3 regions of the Kushneria konosiri genome follow, and region 1 is predicted to be linked to each of the others. Evidence: predicted binding sites of a transcription regulator. Region 1 holds the regulator's gene; each other region holds the start of a gene.
What was found. The regulator PhoB, encoded in region 1, activates phosphate uptake and scavenging genes when phosphate is short. The targets are predictions, from matches to a motif close to TGTCATANNNNTGTCANA.
Positions count from the first base shown of each region.

Region 2: B9G99_RS02605 (PhoX family protein) is a predicted target of PhoB. The motif match lies at 3,591-3,608, and genes of this name have one in related genera.
Region 3: pstS (phosphate ABC transporter substrate-binding protein PstS) is a predicted target of PhoB. The motif match lies at 2,378-2,395, and genes of this name have one in related genera.

Region 1 covers NZ_CP021323.1:1,243,050-1,248,778, forward strand. The annotation lists gene B9G99_RS05800 (N-acetylmuramoyl-L-alanine amidase) at 1-598, shown strand, start outside; gene phoR (phosphate regulon sensor histidine kinase PhoR) at 642-1,940, opposite strand; gene phoB (phosphate regulon transcriptional regulator PhoB) at 1,947-2,630, opposite strand; gene ubiA (4-hydroxybenzoate octaprenyltransferase) at 2,788-3,654, opposite strand; gene B9G99_RS05820 (chorismate--pyruvate lyase family protein) at 3,743-4,330, opposite strand; gene B9G99_RS05825 (HU family DNA-binding protein) at 4,555-4,878, shown strand; gene trpA (tryptophan synthase subunit alpha) at 4,942-5,729, opposite strand, start outside.
Region 2 covers NZ_CP021323.1:552,874-558,602, forward strand. The annotation lists gene ppk1 (polyphosphate kinase 1) at 1-1,319, shown strand, start outside; gene B9G99_RS02605 (PhoX family protein) at 1,399-3,543, opposite strand; gene B9G99_RS02610 (3-deoxy-7-phosphoheptulonate synthase) at 3,659-4,753, opposite strand; gene B9G99_RS17150 (hypothetical protein) at 5,245-5,370, opposite strand; gene folM (dihydromonapterin reductase) at 5,453-5,729, opposite strand, start outside.
Region 3 covers NZ_CP021323.1:701,661-707,389, forward strand. The annotation lists gene pstA (phosphate ABC transporter permease PstA) at 1-161, opposite strand, end outside; gene pstC (phosphate ABC transporter permease subunit PstC) at 173-1,138, opposite strand; gene pstS (phosphate ABC transporter substrate-binding protein PstS) at 1,231-2,265, opposite strand; gene crcB (fluoride efflux transporter CrcB) at 2,422-2,811, opposite strand; fluoride riboswitch at 2,894-2,981, opposite strand; gene B9G99_RS03280 (CvfB family protein) at 3,064-3,948, shown strand; gene B9G99_RS03285 (YdgA family protein) at 4,002-5,354, shown strand; gene B9G99_RS03290 (NAD-dependent malic enzyme) at 5,520-5,729, shown strand, end outside.

The sequences.
Region 1 (5,729 bases):
GGTCATGCAGCTGGTCGATGAGAGTAAAAGAGCCTGGCATGCCGGTGTCAGCAGCTGGGCGGATCGCGTCAATCTCAACGACACCTCGATCGGCATCGAGATCGTCAATCGCGGCCATTACACCTCGCCTGACGGCATGGTCTGGGATCCCTACAGTCGGGCCCAGATCGAGCTGGTGACTGCCCTGGCCCGGGATATCGTTGATCGCTACCACATCGCGCCGGAAAACGTGCTGGGCCACAGCGACATCGCGCCCGGCCGCAAGGTTGATCCGGGCCCGTTCTTTCCCTGGCAGCGCCTTCACGAGGCCGGGGTCGGTGCCTGGCCCGAACGTCACGTCGTGACCCGCTATCAGCGTGAGCTGAGCGCCTCACCACTGTCCATGGCGCAGCTGCAGCGGGCGCTGGGGCTCTGGGGTTATCCGGTAAGTGTGACCGGCACCTTTGATGAGCCGACCCGCAAGGCGCTGGGCGCCTTTCAGATGCATTTCCGACCGGCCGACACCCACGGCAATGTGGATGTGGAGAGCCAGGCCATCTTGCTGGCGCTGCTGGAGCGCTATCACGGTCTGGCCGACGTCCGCGCCGTGCGTCAGTAGACGGCTGGCAGGCCGCGGTGAGTCATGAGACAGCGCCCGGACATCAGTTGGGCGCCTTCTCCATGCGGGTGGCGGGGAAAATGCAGCGAAAGCAGGCGCCTTCGCCGGGCTGGCTTTTGATATCGAGCCGGGCATCGTGGCGCAGCAGGACGTGCTTGACGATGGCCAGTCCCAGACCGGTGCCGCCGCTGGCCACCGAGCGACTCTTGTCGACCCGGTAGAACCGCTCGGTCAGCCGCGGGAGATGCTCGGGGGAGATGCCTTCACCGTTATCGATCACCTCGACGGCGGCGCCATCCTTGCCCCACCGGCGATAGACGATGGTGATGTGACAGCCAGGTGAGGTGTAGCGCACTGCGTTGTAGATCAGGTTGGACAGGGCGCTTCGCAGCTCTTCGATATCCCCGAACAGCCGCCGGGTCTCCTCGAGCCGACAGGTGATCTCATGGCTGCCGGCGGAGAGCTCCTGTCCGTCCTCGGCGATCTGTTCGCACAGCGCTGCCATGTCGATGGAGCGCTCATTATGATGGCGTTCGCTGGTCTCGAGCCGTGACAGGGTCAGAAGATCCTCGACCAGATGCTGCATGCGCACGGTCTGCTCCTGCATACGGCTCAGGCCGCGCTTGAACGAGCCGGGCAGCGCCTCATGGTTGTCCTGCCAGGTTTCAACGTAGCCGGTCAGCACCGTCAAAGGCGTGCGCAGCTCATGGGAGACGTTGGCCACGAAGTCGCGTCGAGTCTGCTCCAGACGCTGCAGGCGCGTCACATCGCGAATGATCAACAGACGTTCGTCGTCGCCAAAGCGGGTGATCTGACACGCCAGCGTGCGTGCCTCGTTGGTGGGAGCATTGATCGTGATCGGCTCGCTGTAATCCATCCGACGGAAATAGCGAATGAAGTCGGGATCACGCAGATAGTTGGTCAGGTGATGGCCGCGGTCCTGACGGTTGTCCAGCCCGATAAGCCGCTCGGCGGCACTGTTCCACCAGTCCAGACAGCCGCGTGAGTCGAGCATCACGACCCCTTCGCTCATCGACTCGGCGGACTCCTGAACACGCTTCAATACCGAGCGCAGGCGGTTTTGAAGCTGCTGCTGGCCCTTCTGGTAGCGGTAGAGCCGGTCGAACAGATCGCCCCACACCCCTTCGCCATCGGGCGGGCGTTGATCTACCGGGGCTTCCAGCCAGCGGTAGAGTCGCCTCAGGTGTCTGAGGGTAAAGGCGAGATGGATGCCCAGCCCCAGGGCCAGACCCCAGCCCGGATAGCCCAGCAACATGCCCAGAATGGTAAAGCATGCGGACAGATAGGCCAGACGCCAGAGTTCGTTGAGCCAGTAATGCATGGCCGGCTACCGTGACGAAAAGCGATAGCCGGTACCGCGTACGGTCTGCACCAGATGCTGATGGGCATCACCCAGCACCTTGCGCAGCCGTCGAATGTGTACATCCACCGTGCGCTCCTCGACATAGACATTGCCACCCCAGACCTGATCAAGCAGTTGGGTGCGGGTGTAGGCGCGCTCCTGATGGGTCATGAAAAACTGCAGCAGGCGATACTCGGTCGGGCCGATCTCGAGCGCCCGACCATCGACACTGACGCGATGGCTGACGGGGTCAAGCATCAGCCCGCCTACCTCAACGGTCTCCTCGATACCGGCCGGTGTCGTGCGCCGCAGCACGGCCTTGAGACGGGCGATCAGCTCACGGGGAGAAAAGGGCTTGGTGATGTAGTCATCGGCACCGCTTTCCAGCCCCTGAACCTTGTTGTCTTCCTCACTGCGGGCCGTCAACAGCACGATCGGGATGTCGCGGGTCGTGGGTTCGCGCTTGAGACGGCGGGCAAGATCAATGCCGCTGACGCCCGGCAGCATCCAGTCCAGTAAGATCAGATCGGGACGCTCGTCGACCACCAGTTCATGGGCGCTCCTGGCATCCTCGGCCTCGAGAATGCGAAAGTCCGCCATCTCGAGCGCCATGGCAATCATTTCACGAATCGGCGCTTCGTCGTCGACGATTAAAACGGTTCTGGACATGAGTGGCTTCCCCTGCCGGATAGCGATGGCGACTGACGAGATGACCTATGCGGTGGCGCGCAGGTCATGGGCGTCGTCATGTGATCGTCATTCAAACGTCTTCATATGACAACTTTATGACACTGCGACCGGGGATGACGCCATCGCTTCCTGAGGATTAAGCCTGCCAGGTCGCCAGCGCAATGCCGGCAAAAAGCAGAATGCCTACCCAGTGGTTGTTCAAAAAGGCCTGAAAGCAGCCCTCACGGGTGCGCGTTCGACAAAGCCGCTGCTGATGCACGAACACAACGGCGATGGCGATAAGCGATGCCCAGTAGAAGCCATCAAGCTCGGCCATGCGACCTACAACCGCCAGCAGCATCAGCATCAGCACCTGAAGTGCGCCCTGGATGACCAGATCCATCCGGCCGAATAGCACAGCGGTCGACTTGATGCCGATTTTCAGATCATCGTCGCGATCGACCATGGCATACCAGGTGTCATACACCAGCGTCCAGACAATATTGGCAAAAAAGAGCCACCAGGCCACCGCCGGCACATGGCCCTGCTCGGCGCCGAAGGCCATGGGAATGCTCCAGCCGAACGCCGCCCCCAGTACCACCTGCGGCAGATGGGTATAGCGCTTCATGAACGGGTAGCTGGCGGCCAGTGCTGCAGCGCCGAATGACAGCATGATGGTGTAGGCGTTGGTGAAACACACCAGCACAAAGGCGATGGCCAGCAGCACGCCAAACAGCGTCAGCGCCTCGCGCTCGCTGATGCGCCCGGTCGCCAGCGGTCGATCATGGGTACGCTTGACGTGGGCATCGAAGTGGCGGTCGGCGTAGTCATTGATCACGCACCCCGCTGCGCGCATGACATAGACCCCCAGAATGAAAATGATCAGATTATGCCGGGTGGGCAGGCCATCGCCGGCCAGCCACAGAGCCGCCAGCGTTGGCCACATCAAAAGCCAGGTGCCGATGGGCCGGTCAAGCCGGGTCAGACGCATGAAGTCAGGGAGACGAGCGAGGGGCGACGGCATCGTCGGGGCTCCAGTCAGGGTAAAACGAGGATGTCAGCGTAAAAACATGAGTCTACCCGAAATGACCCGGTGTCGAGTCATTCATGCGTCATGGGCGCTGGCACCGGGTGAAGCGCTCATGCACAAAATACTCCTGCACCAGCAGCGGCGGGCGATCAGGCCCCAGGGTGAACAGTGAGCGCCGTCCCCACGCAACCGGCAGATCCAGAAATCCCGGGGCATCCCGGGTCATTTCGATGGCCGAGCGCCGTACCATGGACTTTTTGGGTGCCCGTGCGGCTCTGGCAAAGAGCTGATGGCCAAGCGCCCGGGTGCCCAGGCGGGCCATCCAGGGCGGGCAGCCCCTGAGCGCCATGACCGACCGCGCCGCCACCAGCACCTCGCCCCCGGCTTCCAGAGTAACCTCCCGCCGCCAGACCCGCTGGCCGGTAGTCAGACCCAGCGCGGAAAGTTCGTCATGACGTCCGCGTCCGGGACCCTGAGCGTACAGTCGAACCGTAATGGGCGCATCGACCAGACGTGCCAATCGGGCCGTGAGCGAGTCCCGTGACCTCATCAGGCCTGCGAGCGGGTTTTCAAGGTGTACACCGGACAGGGCAATCGGTTGCCAGCGGGTCAGCGACGTAAAAGGCCTGGAAGATTCGGGCATGAAGGCAACATCCGAAAAGAGGGTCATCGGGTATCTTTTTGTACCCGTGAGGTAAAAATATCATCCATTAGGCCGGATATACGCGACAAAGTGCCATTTTGTGCAGTTTTGGCTGGCGTGAAGCAGGGCGGCGTTGCTAGTCTAGGCTCGTCGAACAGTGTTCGCCCTGCAAGGCCGGCTTCATGGCGCTGGTGCAGGGCAGTGAGCGACCCTTCGCGCACCCCCTTGCAGTGTGCGAATTCGATATAACAATGGGCGGCACCAAAAATCGCCATGTTATTGCCCAACCAGGAGGCGTTATGCGCAAACCAGAACTCGCCGCGGCCATTGCCGAGCAGGCGGATCTTTCAAAGGACAAGGCAGGTCAGGTACTCAACGTCGTACTCGACGAGATTACCCGCAGTGTTGCCAGGGGCGAAGATGTCACCCTGATCGGGTTTGGTACCTTCACCGTGCGCGAGCGCGCCGCACGTACCGGCAAGAACCCGCAGACCGGCAAGGAAATCCAGATTCCTGCCAGCAAGAACGTTGCGTTCAAGGCCGGCAAGGGTCTCAAGGACGCCGTTTCCAAGTAATTCCTGTCACGGGATTACGGCGTTGATATCACCGGCTGCCCCAGGGCAGCCGGTGTTGTTTTATCAGGCCGTCGCCAGGCGTGCCTGTCGAACCCCACGCGCGAGGTCACGCACCAGGGCGTGCACGTCCCGGGTGCCGGCCTCGACGCTGTCGGCATGTTCGATGCAGCTGATCAGCGCAGACCCGACCACCACGGCATCGGCGAAACGACCGATGCTGGCCGCCTGCTCGGCGCTGCGGATGCCAAAGCCCACGGCAATCGGCAGATCGGTATGGGCGCGAATGCGGGTGATCGAGCGCTCGACGCTTTCCGGCGTGGGCGCGGCAGCCCCGGTGACACCGGCTACCGAGACGTAATAGATAAAGCCCGAGGTGTTTTCCAGCACCCGCGGCAGGCGCTTGTCATCGGTTGTGGGCGTGGCCAGACGAATGAAATCAATGCCGGCACGCGTGGCCGGCAGACACAGTTCGCTGTCATGTTCCGGCGGCAGGTCGACCACAATCAGTCCATCCACGCCGGCCTCGGACGCATCCTTCAGAAACTGTTCAACGCCATAGCGATAGATGGGGTTGTAGTAACCCATCAAGACGATCGGCGTTTCCTGATTGTCACGGCGGAACTCGCGCACCATCTCGAGCGTTTTGTGCTGGGTGTGCTGACCCTTCAACGCGCGCAGGGCGGCCTTCTGGATTGATGGACCATCGGCCATCGGGTCGGTGAACGGCATGCCCAGCTCGATGATGTCGGCGCCGGCCTCCGGCAGGCCCTTGAGCGTGTCGAGCGAGGCCTGATAGTTCGGATCGCCGGCCATGGTAAAGGTGACCAGCGCCGCACGATCTTCAGCCTTGA
Region 2 (5,729 bases), 690 kb from region 1:
CGCTTAAAAGCGAGCTGCTGGCCCGACGCTATGGCGATGGCGTGCGTCTTGAAGTTGCCAATAACTGCCCGGCACACCTGAGCGATTTTCTACTCAAGCAGTTCAAGCTGGAACAGGAGGATCTCTATCTGGTCGACGGGCCGGTCAACCTGAGCCGGCTGATGGCCATGATCGGAGACAGCGAACGCGCGGACCTGCGCTACACCCCTTTCGTACCGGGCCTGCCGAAAGCCCTTCGCAAGGATGAAAGCCTGTTCGACATGATCAGTCGACAGGACATCCTGCTTTTACACCCCTGGGAATCGTTTGGCGTCATCGAAAACTGGCTGGCCGAGGCCGCTCGAGACCCGGGCGTTCTGGCAATCAAGCAGACCCTTTATCGCACCGGTTTTGAATCAGGCGTAGTCAGTGCTCTGGTTGATGCCGCAAGAAGTGGCAAGGAAGTCACGGTGGTGATCGAGCTGCGCGCCCGCTTTGATGAAGCCGACAACATCGCACTGGCCTCCCGGCTTCAGGAGGCCGGCGCCAACGTGATCTATGGCGTCATGGCCTACAAGACCCACGCCAAGATGCTGCATATTGTGCGTCGCGAAGCCGGCCAGATTCGTCATTACGCCCACATGGGCACCGGCAACTACCATTCAAAGACTGCAAAGCTCTATACCGATTACAGCCTTCTGACGGCGCGTGAAACGCTTTGCGAAGATGTCCATCACGTGTTTCAGCAGCTCTCCGGAATGGGTGAGCCGCGCCATACCGAACACCTGCTGCACGCGCCCTTTACACTGCACCGGCGGCTGGTAGAGCTGATTGATCGTGAAACCGCACACGCGCGCAAGGGTCGCAAGGCGATGCTGACCGTCAAGTGCAACTCCCTGACCGAGCCAAAACTGATCCAGGCGCTGTACCGCGCGTCCCAGGCCGGTGTCCTATGTCAGCTGATCATCCGGGGCACCTGCTGTCTACGCCCGGGGGTTCCGGGCATCTCGGACAACATTACGGTGCGCTCGGTGGTGGGTCGCTTTCTGGAACATACCCGCGTCTTTCACTTTCACAACGCCGGCAAATCCGAGACCTGGTGTTCCAGCGCCGATTTCATGGAGCGCAACATGTTTCAACGGGTCGAGACCTGCTTCCCTCTGCTGGATCGCAAGATTGCACAGCGGGTCAGAAAGGATCTCGATACCTACATGCTGGACAACTGTCAGAGCTGGACGCTGCAACCGGACGGGCATTATGAAAAACGCTGCCCGGGCAAGGATGAAGCGGCCATCAGCGCGCAGGAAACGCTGCTCTATGCCTATGCCGCGCGACCCTGACAACATCCTTCAATGCCCATGACAGCACTCGGGCCGCATGAGCGGCCCGAGTCCCTTTTCCAGAATGCTCCCCCGGGGGTCAGACACCAATCATGCCGCCATCGCGCTTTTGAATGACCACGGTCGATGAGCGCGGGCGCACCTGCCCCTGTGCTGTTTGCGTGGCATCGTCGGTATCGGCGGCCGGCCAGTTGGCGGGATGCTGAATATTGATAAACAGCGCTGTCCGATCAGGGGTTGCAAAAATCCCGGTGACTTCTGCTTCGTTGGGGCCGATGGCGAAACGCTTGAGCTGCGCCTGATTGCCGGCATTGATGGCCGGCTGCCCCTTTTCATTCATGGCGCCTGGCACCACGGCGAGTACCTGATCATTGGTCATGTTGGCCACCGCGTTCTCACGACCCTTGTCCAGCCCGTTATCCGTCTCGATCCAGAGAATTCCCTCGCCATTGTCACGCTCGTCAAACCAGAGACCATCAGGGCTTGCAAAGGCGTTGACGTCGGTCAGACCGGAAGGGTTGGTGTCATCCTGCGCATCAGGGCTACCGCCAAAGACGAAAGGCTCCCAGCGCATACGGGTGGGATCATCATGACTCTCCTGCCAGCGGATGATATGGCCATAGGTATTGTCCGGGCGTGGATTGGCCGCATTGACCGGTGCCGTGGCATACCCGCTGCCCATGGCAGACACATCATCGCCCTCACCGGTAAAGCTGGCCGAGCTGTCTTCATCGGTACGTTTTGAGTTATTGGTCAACGTCATGTAGACCATGCCTGACTGCGGATCGACCGTGCCCCATTCCGGACGGTCCATGGGGGTGGCGCCCATCAGGTCAGCGGCGTCACAGGTGTTGACGATGATGCCGGCCTGATCCTCGAACAGCTCTCCCAGTCGCTGCCCCTTGTGTTCGCCCTGAGGAATTACGGCATCAACCGTCAGAGGCAGCCACTCTCCCGTACCATCGGCATCGAAACGGGCCACATACAGGGTGCCCTCATCCAGGTAGCTGGCACCGATGGCCTGGCGGTCATAGGTGTCGCCGGGACGATTGGCATCGCTTTGCTGCCAGTGTTTTTTGGTCACGAACTTGTAGATGTATTCGTTGCGACTGTCATGACCGGTATAAAACGTCAGCGGCATGCCTTCGACCACACGGCCGGGCCAGCAGCCCTCATGACGGAAACGTCCCAGCGCCGTGCGCTTGTAGATGGTGCTGTCGGGGGCGTAGGGATCAATTTCCACGATGTAGCCGAAACCACGGGCCTCGTTACGATAGTCCCGGGCGGGATCGTCACCCTGTGGCGTGTTATCGAAACGGCTGAACTCTCCCTGCTCGCCATGCTCGGCACTTTCCCAGCCATAGCGGCCACGCTCGCCATTGATACCCAGACGGGCCTGATCGGCCGTCAGCTCACCACGATTGATGAATACCTCGGGCCAGTTCTCTTCACAGGTCAGGTAGGTACCCCACGGTGTGTAGCCACTGGCGCAGTTGTTGTTGGTACCGCGAACATGCGTTCCTTCCGGCGACCAGGCGGTCACCACCCAGGGCGTTCCCGCCACGGGACCCGCCAGCGCCATGGGCGTGGCCGAGGTAATGCGCCGGTTATGGGCGTCGTCGGCTACGGGTCCCCAATGCCCTTGGTCGTCACGACGCAGGCGGACAATCGCCACGCCGTGGGCGTTGATTTCGGTACGCACCTCATCGGCCGGACGTGCCCCCTCATCCTTGTGGGTCGGTCCGCCCTGCGGCGCCCAGAGGGCGCTTTGATCGATATATTCGTGATTGATCGCCAACAGGAAATCGCGTGAGGCGTGCTGCGTATCCAGCGGAAAATGGTACATGCCGTCGTGATGCATGCCCATGGCGCGCGCCTGAAAGGCCGGTGTGACCCGCAGATCCTGCTGCCAGCGGGCCGCACTACTGTCCAGTGGTGTGCCCCACGGCACCAGAACCTGAGCGGTGTACCCTTCAGGGACCACAATGCCGTCCGTCATGCTGCCCGGCAGCGATTCAAAGCCCAGCGTCAGCCGGCGCCCGGGCTCGGCACCGGCCTGACGAATGACAGATCCCAGACCGAAATCGGTAAACAGTGTGGCAGCCGCCAGCCCAAGACTCCCCTGCAACATGCGCCGGCGCGACATGTAGCGGGCCATGACGGAAGAAAAGGGGCGATTATCGCTGTCATTGTGATTGTCGTGATTCTCGATTTCCTGACTCATGCCATCGTCTCCCGTGGATTGATCGATGGCCGAGATTACGACGATATCATGACAGGTTTTTGACACCCGGGGGGTCGGGGCCGCTTCAGTACGGCCCGAACAACGGCTGACCGCCTTAAACCGACCGCTCGGTCAACCGCTTCGCCACACACCTAATGTGATGCTCGCTGTCCGTCCAGCCCAGACAGCCATCGGTGACGGAAACGCCGTAGCGCAGTGCAGCGCCCATGGGCTGCTTGCCTGTTTCCAGATGGCTTTCGAGCATGACGCCGACCAGTGATGACACGCCATTGAGTCGTTGGCGGATGACCTCATCGAGCACCAGAGGCTGTCGAGTGGGGTCCTTGCCACTGTTGGCATGGGAACAGTCCACCATGATGGCGCCTGAAACGCCCGCTGCACCGAGAGCAAAAGCGGCCTTTTCAACGCTTTGCGCATCGTGATTGGGCCCTTGATGGCCACCGCGCAGCACCAGATGAGTGTCGGGATTGCCGCGTGAATGCAAAAGTGCCGGGTGACCGTTGTCATCAAACCCCGGATAACGATGGCCGTGGCGACTGGCGCCCATGGCATCGATGGCCACCTGAATGCCGCCGTCAGTACCGTTTTTGAACCCTGCAGGCATGGGCAGCGCACTGACCATTTCGCGATGAATCTGCGACTCGGTGGTCCGTGCCCCCACCGCCGCCCAGCTGATGAGATCATCCATGTAGGCACTCAACATGGGCTGAAGCAGCTCGCAGGCAATCGGCAGCCCCAGCGCCGCGATATCCCGCATGAGGCGGCGCGTACTGGCAAGCCCTTCGGCCATGTTGTCACTGCCATCCAGGTGCGGGTCATACACCAGCCCCTTCCAGCCGACAGTCGTTCTCGGCTTTTCCACGTAAACCCGCATGACCAGCACCATGCTGTCTGCCACCTCATTGGCGAGTTCTTTCAGACGCCGGGCATAATCCAGCGCGCTGTCGCGGTCATGAATGGAGCAGGGTCCCATGACAACCAGCAGGCGCGAATCATGGCCATTCAGGATATTGCGGATCGTCTGCCGCTGGTGGGCAATCTGCTCTTTTATGGCAGGTTCCAGGGCAATGGCCTTTTTGAGCGCGCCGGGTGTCGGCAGGGGCTGGGATACAATGGCGGCATCCGCGTCATCGGTCTGATCGAAGGAATCGGGGTGGGCAGCTTCAACAGCGTTGAGTAAGGCATTCATGACGAGATCTCTATCCTTTAACGGCGTAACAAGGGTAAGTGTGGAGCGCCCGTTACTGACACGCCGGCGGTCAGCGCTCGAAGCGCCGCCAGCGTGCGGTTAAATCGCCAGCCATACGCTGGATGGTTCTGGTCCGTCATGGTCATGTGATTCTCCCTCTGCCTGTGTCCAACGAGTCGTTTGTCATGACACAAAAACAAAAAACCCCGGTGGCGTGCTGCCGACCGGGGTTTTTGAGGGTGGGCAGCACGGTAGATACCGGCACGCCCTGGTATTCAGGCGTGCCCGTTCCTAAACCAATACCAGTAGCCCACTGAATAACCGACTGCGCCAGAGACACGCGCAGACACTGCCAAAGCCTTTTGGGCCAGCAGAGTCTGAGTGTCATTGGGCGCCAGATGCGACATGCAGGGTTATCCTGATCAAAAATTCCGAAACACCATGAGAGCCCCTGCCCTCATGATCGATCATCCGAGACTAGCATGACTGACTCAGATGAGAAACTCCTTCCAGATAAACAGTGCCGGCAATGCCGCTGCCAGCGATATTACCACCACACCGGCCACCATACCGACCAGCAATGCACGATCCTTTAGTAACGTCGACGGCGATATCATGATGCCACCTGTCACGGTTGTTGAAACAACATTGTCTTGAACATCGTGGTTGTTGTCTGGCGAGTTGTTCGCCAATATCAGTTCACTTCACATGACGTCCGCCGTCAACAGGCAATGTGATGCCTGTGACGAAAGCACTATCGAGCAGATAGCGCACCCCCTGCCAGATCACCATCGGTCCGGGAACGGCAGGCAGGGCTGATTTGCTGTTGAGGTGCGCCAGATAGTCATCGCCGTCGCCTGCGTTGAGCATGATACCTGCCGGTGCAATGGCATTGACCTTGATGTCGGGCGCAAACCTTCCGGCCATCGACAGGGTCAGATTTTCAAGGCCTGCCTTGGTGGCGGCATAGGCCATA
Region 3 (5,729 bases), 540 kb from region 1:
GTGCGCTCGGTGAACACGTCAAGTGACAGGGCCGGTACGCCCTTGGTGACCAGCGTCAGAAGAATCAAAAAAAGCCAGATGACCCCAAAGGCAGAGGCCAGCAGCGACGCCATCATGATGATGCGATTGGCCATACGGCGACGGCGATAAACAGGATTCATGACAGCCTCCTTCATGACGGGGCCCGCTGATTGATGCGATTAAGCATGAAGCGCGCCAGTGCCAGTACTGCAAAGGTGATCAGAAACAAAACCAGACCCAGCAGCAAAAGTGCCGAGCGCTGCAGGCCGTCGGCTTCTGAAAACTGATTGGCGATCAGGGCAGCAATCGAGGTGCCCTGCCCGGTGACGGTGGCGTTCAGGAAAAGGTTGTTGCCGATCACGAAGGTCACCGCCATGGTTTCTCCCAGCGCCCGGCCCAAGCCGAGAATCACCCCACCCAGCATCCCGGCCTTTACGGACGGAAAGATCACGTGGCGCACGACCTCCCAGGTGGTACAGCCCAGTCCGTAGGCCGACTCGCGCATGATCGATGGCACGGTATTCATGACATCGCGGGTCACGGCAGTGATAAAGGGGATGATCATGATGGCCAGAATCAATCCGGCCGTCGTCAGTCCGGTACCGGCCGGAAACACCGACGGGAAATGGGACTGCAGAAACGGGGCCAGCACTTCCATGCCCCACATGCCATAAATGATGGACGGCACGCCTGCCAGCAGCTCGACCATGGTGCCAATGGTGCGCCGCAGCTTCGGCGGGCACAGCTCGGTGAGAAAGATCGCAATGCCCAGCGAGACCGGCACTGCGATGGCGATGGCAATCAGGGACGTCACCAGCGTGCCGTAAATGGCCGGCAGCGCGCCAAAATTCTCGACGTTGGCGGCCCAGCGATCGCCGGTAAAAAAGGAAAGCCCCAGCTGCTGCAGGGCCGGCCAGCCGGCGATCACCAGCGAGCCGGTGATGGTTCCCAGCAGTACCAGCACCAGCAACGCCGAGCTACGGGTCCCGAGCTCAAAGATCCGGTCAATAATGCCGTTGCGCTTGAGTGCCGTGCGCTCCCGGGCACTGGCCGACAGCTTCTGCATCCGATCGCCCTCTGCGGCCTGTGGTGTGACGCTGCTGCTGCCGGTCGTCATGATGGATACCTGTACATGAACGTCATGAGTGGGTCAGGTGGACAGAAGCCGGGGCACATGGCCCCGGCCCGAGACATCAGGTCAGCCGTGAATTACTGCTGCCAGACAGCCTTGCCGCTGCTGTCCTTGATCTGCGACCAGACGTCTTTCTTGATCATGTTGACCACGCCATCCGGCATCGGGATGTAGTTGAGCTCGGTGGCCATGTCATCGCCGTTTTCAAATGCCCAGTCAAAGAAGGCAAGCGCGTCACCAGCGGCCTTGGCATCGTCGACTTCAGTGTGCATGAGAATGAAGGAAGCCCCCACGATCGGCCAGCTCTGATCGCCCGGCTGATTGGTCAGCACCAGATACATGCCGTCAGCATTTTGCCAGTCGGCATTGGCGGCCGCGGCCTGGAAGGTGTCGCTGCCGGCGGTCACAAAGTTGCCGGCCTGATTTTTCATCTGCGCCACATTCAGATCGTTCTGCTCGGCATAGGCTGACTCGACATAGCCGATGGCGCCGTTGATGCCGTTGACCTGGCTTGCCACCCCGGCGTTGGCCTTGGCACCAACACCGGCAGGCCACGCCACGGACTTGCCTTCACCAATCTCGTTTTTGAAATCGCTGCTGACCTGGGCCAGATAGTGTGTAAACAGGAAGTTGGTGCCCGAGCCTTCGGCACGATAGACCGGGGTAATCCTGGTGTCTGGCAGATCCACGTCGGGGTTGAGCTGCGAGATGGCGTCATCGTTCCAGGTGGTGATCTCGCCGCGGTAGATGTCCGCCAGTGTCTGACCGTCCAGACGCAGCGCCCCATCTTCAACGCCTTCCACGTGCACGACCGGCACCACGCCGCCCATGATCTGGGGCCACTGAACCAGATTGTTCTTTTTGAGCTCTTCCGGTGTCATCGGCGCATCGCTGGCTCCGAAGGTGACCGTACCGGCAGTAATCTGCTGGATACCGCCACCGGACCCGATGGCCTGATAGTTGAGGCCGTTGCCGGTCTCGTCCTGATAGCCATCGGCCCACTGCGAATAGACCGGATAGGGGAAGGTCGCACCGGCACCGGTGATGGTCGCGGCCGAGGCGGTGGCCGCCAGCGAGGTAGCAATGAAGGCTGCAGCGACTTGCTTGATCATCAGATTGCTCCGTTACCCTGCGTCAGAACGCTCAAGGCGCCCTGCTGGTTATCGTGCCGGCCTGTCAGAAAAGGCGCGGCTGCTTCAATACGACGCCAGGTTAGCAATCAAATATGTCAGTTTTATTGCAGCGCTGTCATAAATCTCCCCTGCCCACTACCGCAGCCACTGCCGCACAAGGGCCACACAGGCCATGCCCAGCGCCGTCATCAGTAGCGAACCCACAAGATGGGCGCTGATACCCGCCAATGCATTCAGATAGCGTCCTTCCTGAAGCTGTCCGGTGATCTCCAGCGAGAAGGTCGAAAAGGTGGTCAGCGCGCCCAGAAAACCGGTCACCACAAAAAGTTTCCAATGTGGACTCAGCTCCGGCAGGAGATTAAACAGCGCAAAGGCAATGCCGATCAGCCAGGCCCCCAGCAGGTTGGCCACCAGCGTCCCGGGCGGCAACGGTGGAAACAGCGCATTGAGCATCAATGACAGGGCCCAGCGCAGGTTGGCGCCCAGCGCCGCACCACACCCGATGGCAAGAATGGACAACCACATGCAGCACTCCTCGAATCTCTCGGTCATGTCGAGGGCACGGGCAGCAACGTCGTATCAACACGAACCTGCCCCCGTCCCCCGGGGCGTTGCAGGCATCATCAATCACGACGTGTCAGAGCGCGATGGTTCGAAGCGCATGCTTCGGGAGGCATGCCATCTCCTTTGGAAAATCATTGCACTGCCGCGCGATGGTGACAAGCCATGCCCCGTGAAGGGTCTTCCCCTGCCCGCCATCGTGGCGTTTGCGTTAACATGGCATTTTTATTCTGTTCACGGGGCGTGACCATGCCGGCAATGGGCCGTTTCAATACGCTTGAAATCCTCAGGACGTCTTCCATCGGGCTTTTCCTCGATGGCGGCACGCTGGGCGATATTCTTCTGCCGACGCGCCAGATACCGCGAGGTTTATCCACCGAGCCGGGCGACTCGCTGCGGGTCTTTTTGTATCTCGACAGCGAAGACCGCCCGATCGCGACCACCGAGCGACCCAAAATTCAGGTGGGCGAGTTCGCCGCGCTGGAAGTGGTCGAGCGTACTCCAGTGGGTATCTTTCTGGACTGGGGCCTGCCCAAGGACCTGCTGCTGTCGCATTTTGAAGAGCGTACCCATCGCCCCCTGCGTCAGGGCGATCGCTGCGTGGTGTTCGCCTATCTGGATGATCGCACCCGACGCATCACCGCCTCGATGCGGCTGGACCGCTATCTGAGCCATGAGCCGGCCGATTACGCGCGTGATGAGGAAGTCGATCTGCTCATTACCGGTCCGACCGACCTGGGCTTCAACGCCATTATCAATCATCGCCACTGGGGGCTTTTGCACAAGAGCGAGGCCATTCGTCCGCTGCGCATGGGCACCCGGACCAAAGGCTACATTCATCGGATTCGCGATGACGGCAAGGTGGATCTGAGTCTGCAGCCTCGCCGTGAACTACTGGCAGAGCCGCTGGCCGAACAGATTCTCGAGCAACTGCAAAAGGCCGGTGGAAGGCTGGCCATCAGCGACAAGAGTGACCCTGCCCTGATTCAGCGCACCTTTGGTGTCAGCAAGGGCAACTTCAAAAAGGCCATTGGCGGCCTTTATAAGCAAGGGCTGATCACCATTGATGCCGATGGTATACGACAGGTCAATCAACCATGATCAGCGCCCGGCGCTGAGACATTTATATTTTGCATCAACGTTCAGGGATCTTCATGGGCAAGACAACGGGCATTATCGGTACTGCAGCAGTCATCATCGTGGTCGCAGGCGCTGCCGCCCCCTGGTACACCGGCAAGCAGATCGAGCAGGAGTTCCGCCATGGCATGGCGCAGGTCTCTGACAGCGCCCCGACCCAGGTCATCGACTATGACCGCGGCTGGCGCACGTCTGATGCGGTGACCCGCACCGTGATCGAGACCCGCGAAGGGCCGTTGCAGATCGATGTGCATCATCACATCACTCATGGCCCATGGGGATTTGGCTGGGCGCGCATCGACAGCACCCCCGACTTTGGTGACCAGCAGGCCGCCGTTGCGCACTATTTCGGTGACCAGCCGGCGCTTGAGGCCACCACCACCGTGGGCTTTGGCAATGACGTCAACATCGACTGGCAGTCGCCGGCCTTTGACGACACCCAGGTTCCCGAAAGCCCTGACGCCCGCCTGGCCTGGGGCGGCATGAAGGGCCACTACCGGCTTGACGGTGATCGCACCGAATCCAGCGTCTCGATCCCCTCTCTGGATTTTCACAGTGACGACGCCACGCTGACGCTCAAGTCATTGAAGATGGACAGCAGCGGCGCCGGCGGCCCCGACTGGCCCAACATCGACAACTTCTGGGACGCTCGCTTCAAAACAACCCTGGGCCAGCTGAACCTTCAGGACAATGCTGAAGGCGTAAGCCTGAAGCTGGGCCTGGACGGCCAGGGTCAGCTGCGCGACAACGGTGACGACGGCCTGTCAATGAACGCCTCCTGGCAGATCAGCAACCTGCTGATGAAGGATCCGGAGCTTGCCGAGCCACTGATCATCAACAGTGCTACCCAGACCCTGGCGCTCAAGCACCTTCCTCGCGAGGCCACCCGCACGCTGCTGACCGAACTGGCCGGTGTGGATGACTCGCTGGACGAAGATCAGGTCACGGGGCAGGTACAGAACATCATGACGCGATATCTGCTGGAGGCTCTGAAGGGGGCCCCGTCTGCAGAAATAACGGTCGCGGGCCTCAACACCCCTCAGGGGTCGCTTGAAGGCAAGCTGGCACTGGACTTCCGCCCGATGGATACCGAAGGCAAACCGCTTGCCACAGCGCTTGAGCGTGGGAACCTGACGCTGGACATGGCCTCGGATCGTACGCTGCTCATGCACCTGATGACGCTTTCCGATCCAGATGCCCGTCCGGAGCAGACGCTTCAGGGCCTCGAGCAGGAAGGGCTACTGGCACGTGATGGCGATCGATATCGCATGGATATCGAAATGAACAGCCAGGACCTTCGCGTCAACGGTAAGTCACATCCGGAGCTTTACATGATGCTGCCCCTGCTGCTGATGTCCCTGAACGGCTGATCCATTCGGCCTGGCGTGCGCGCCAGGCCATGGTCGCGCTGTGTTGCGTCCCGAGAGATGGCTATAGTGGGAGCGCCGTCAGCGATAAACGACCCAACCGATACCCTGACGCATCATGCATGACCGGGGTATTTCTTCACTTTCTGTCTACAGCGAGTCATGACGATGTCCCAGAATCCTTCTCGCCCGCTCTATATCGTGCATTCAGGGCCCACCCTTCTTGAAACACCGCTGCTCAACAAGGACAGTGCCTTTTCACTTGAGGAGCGCATTCAGTTCAACCTGATGGGCCTTTTGCCGCAAAACATCGAAACGATCGAAGAGCAGGCCGAGCGTGCCTACCAGCAATATGCCCAGCAGGGCAGCGATCTGGAT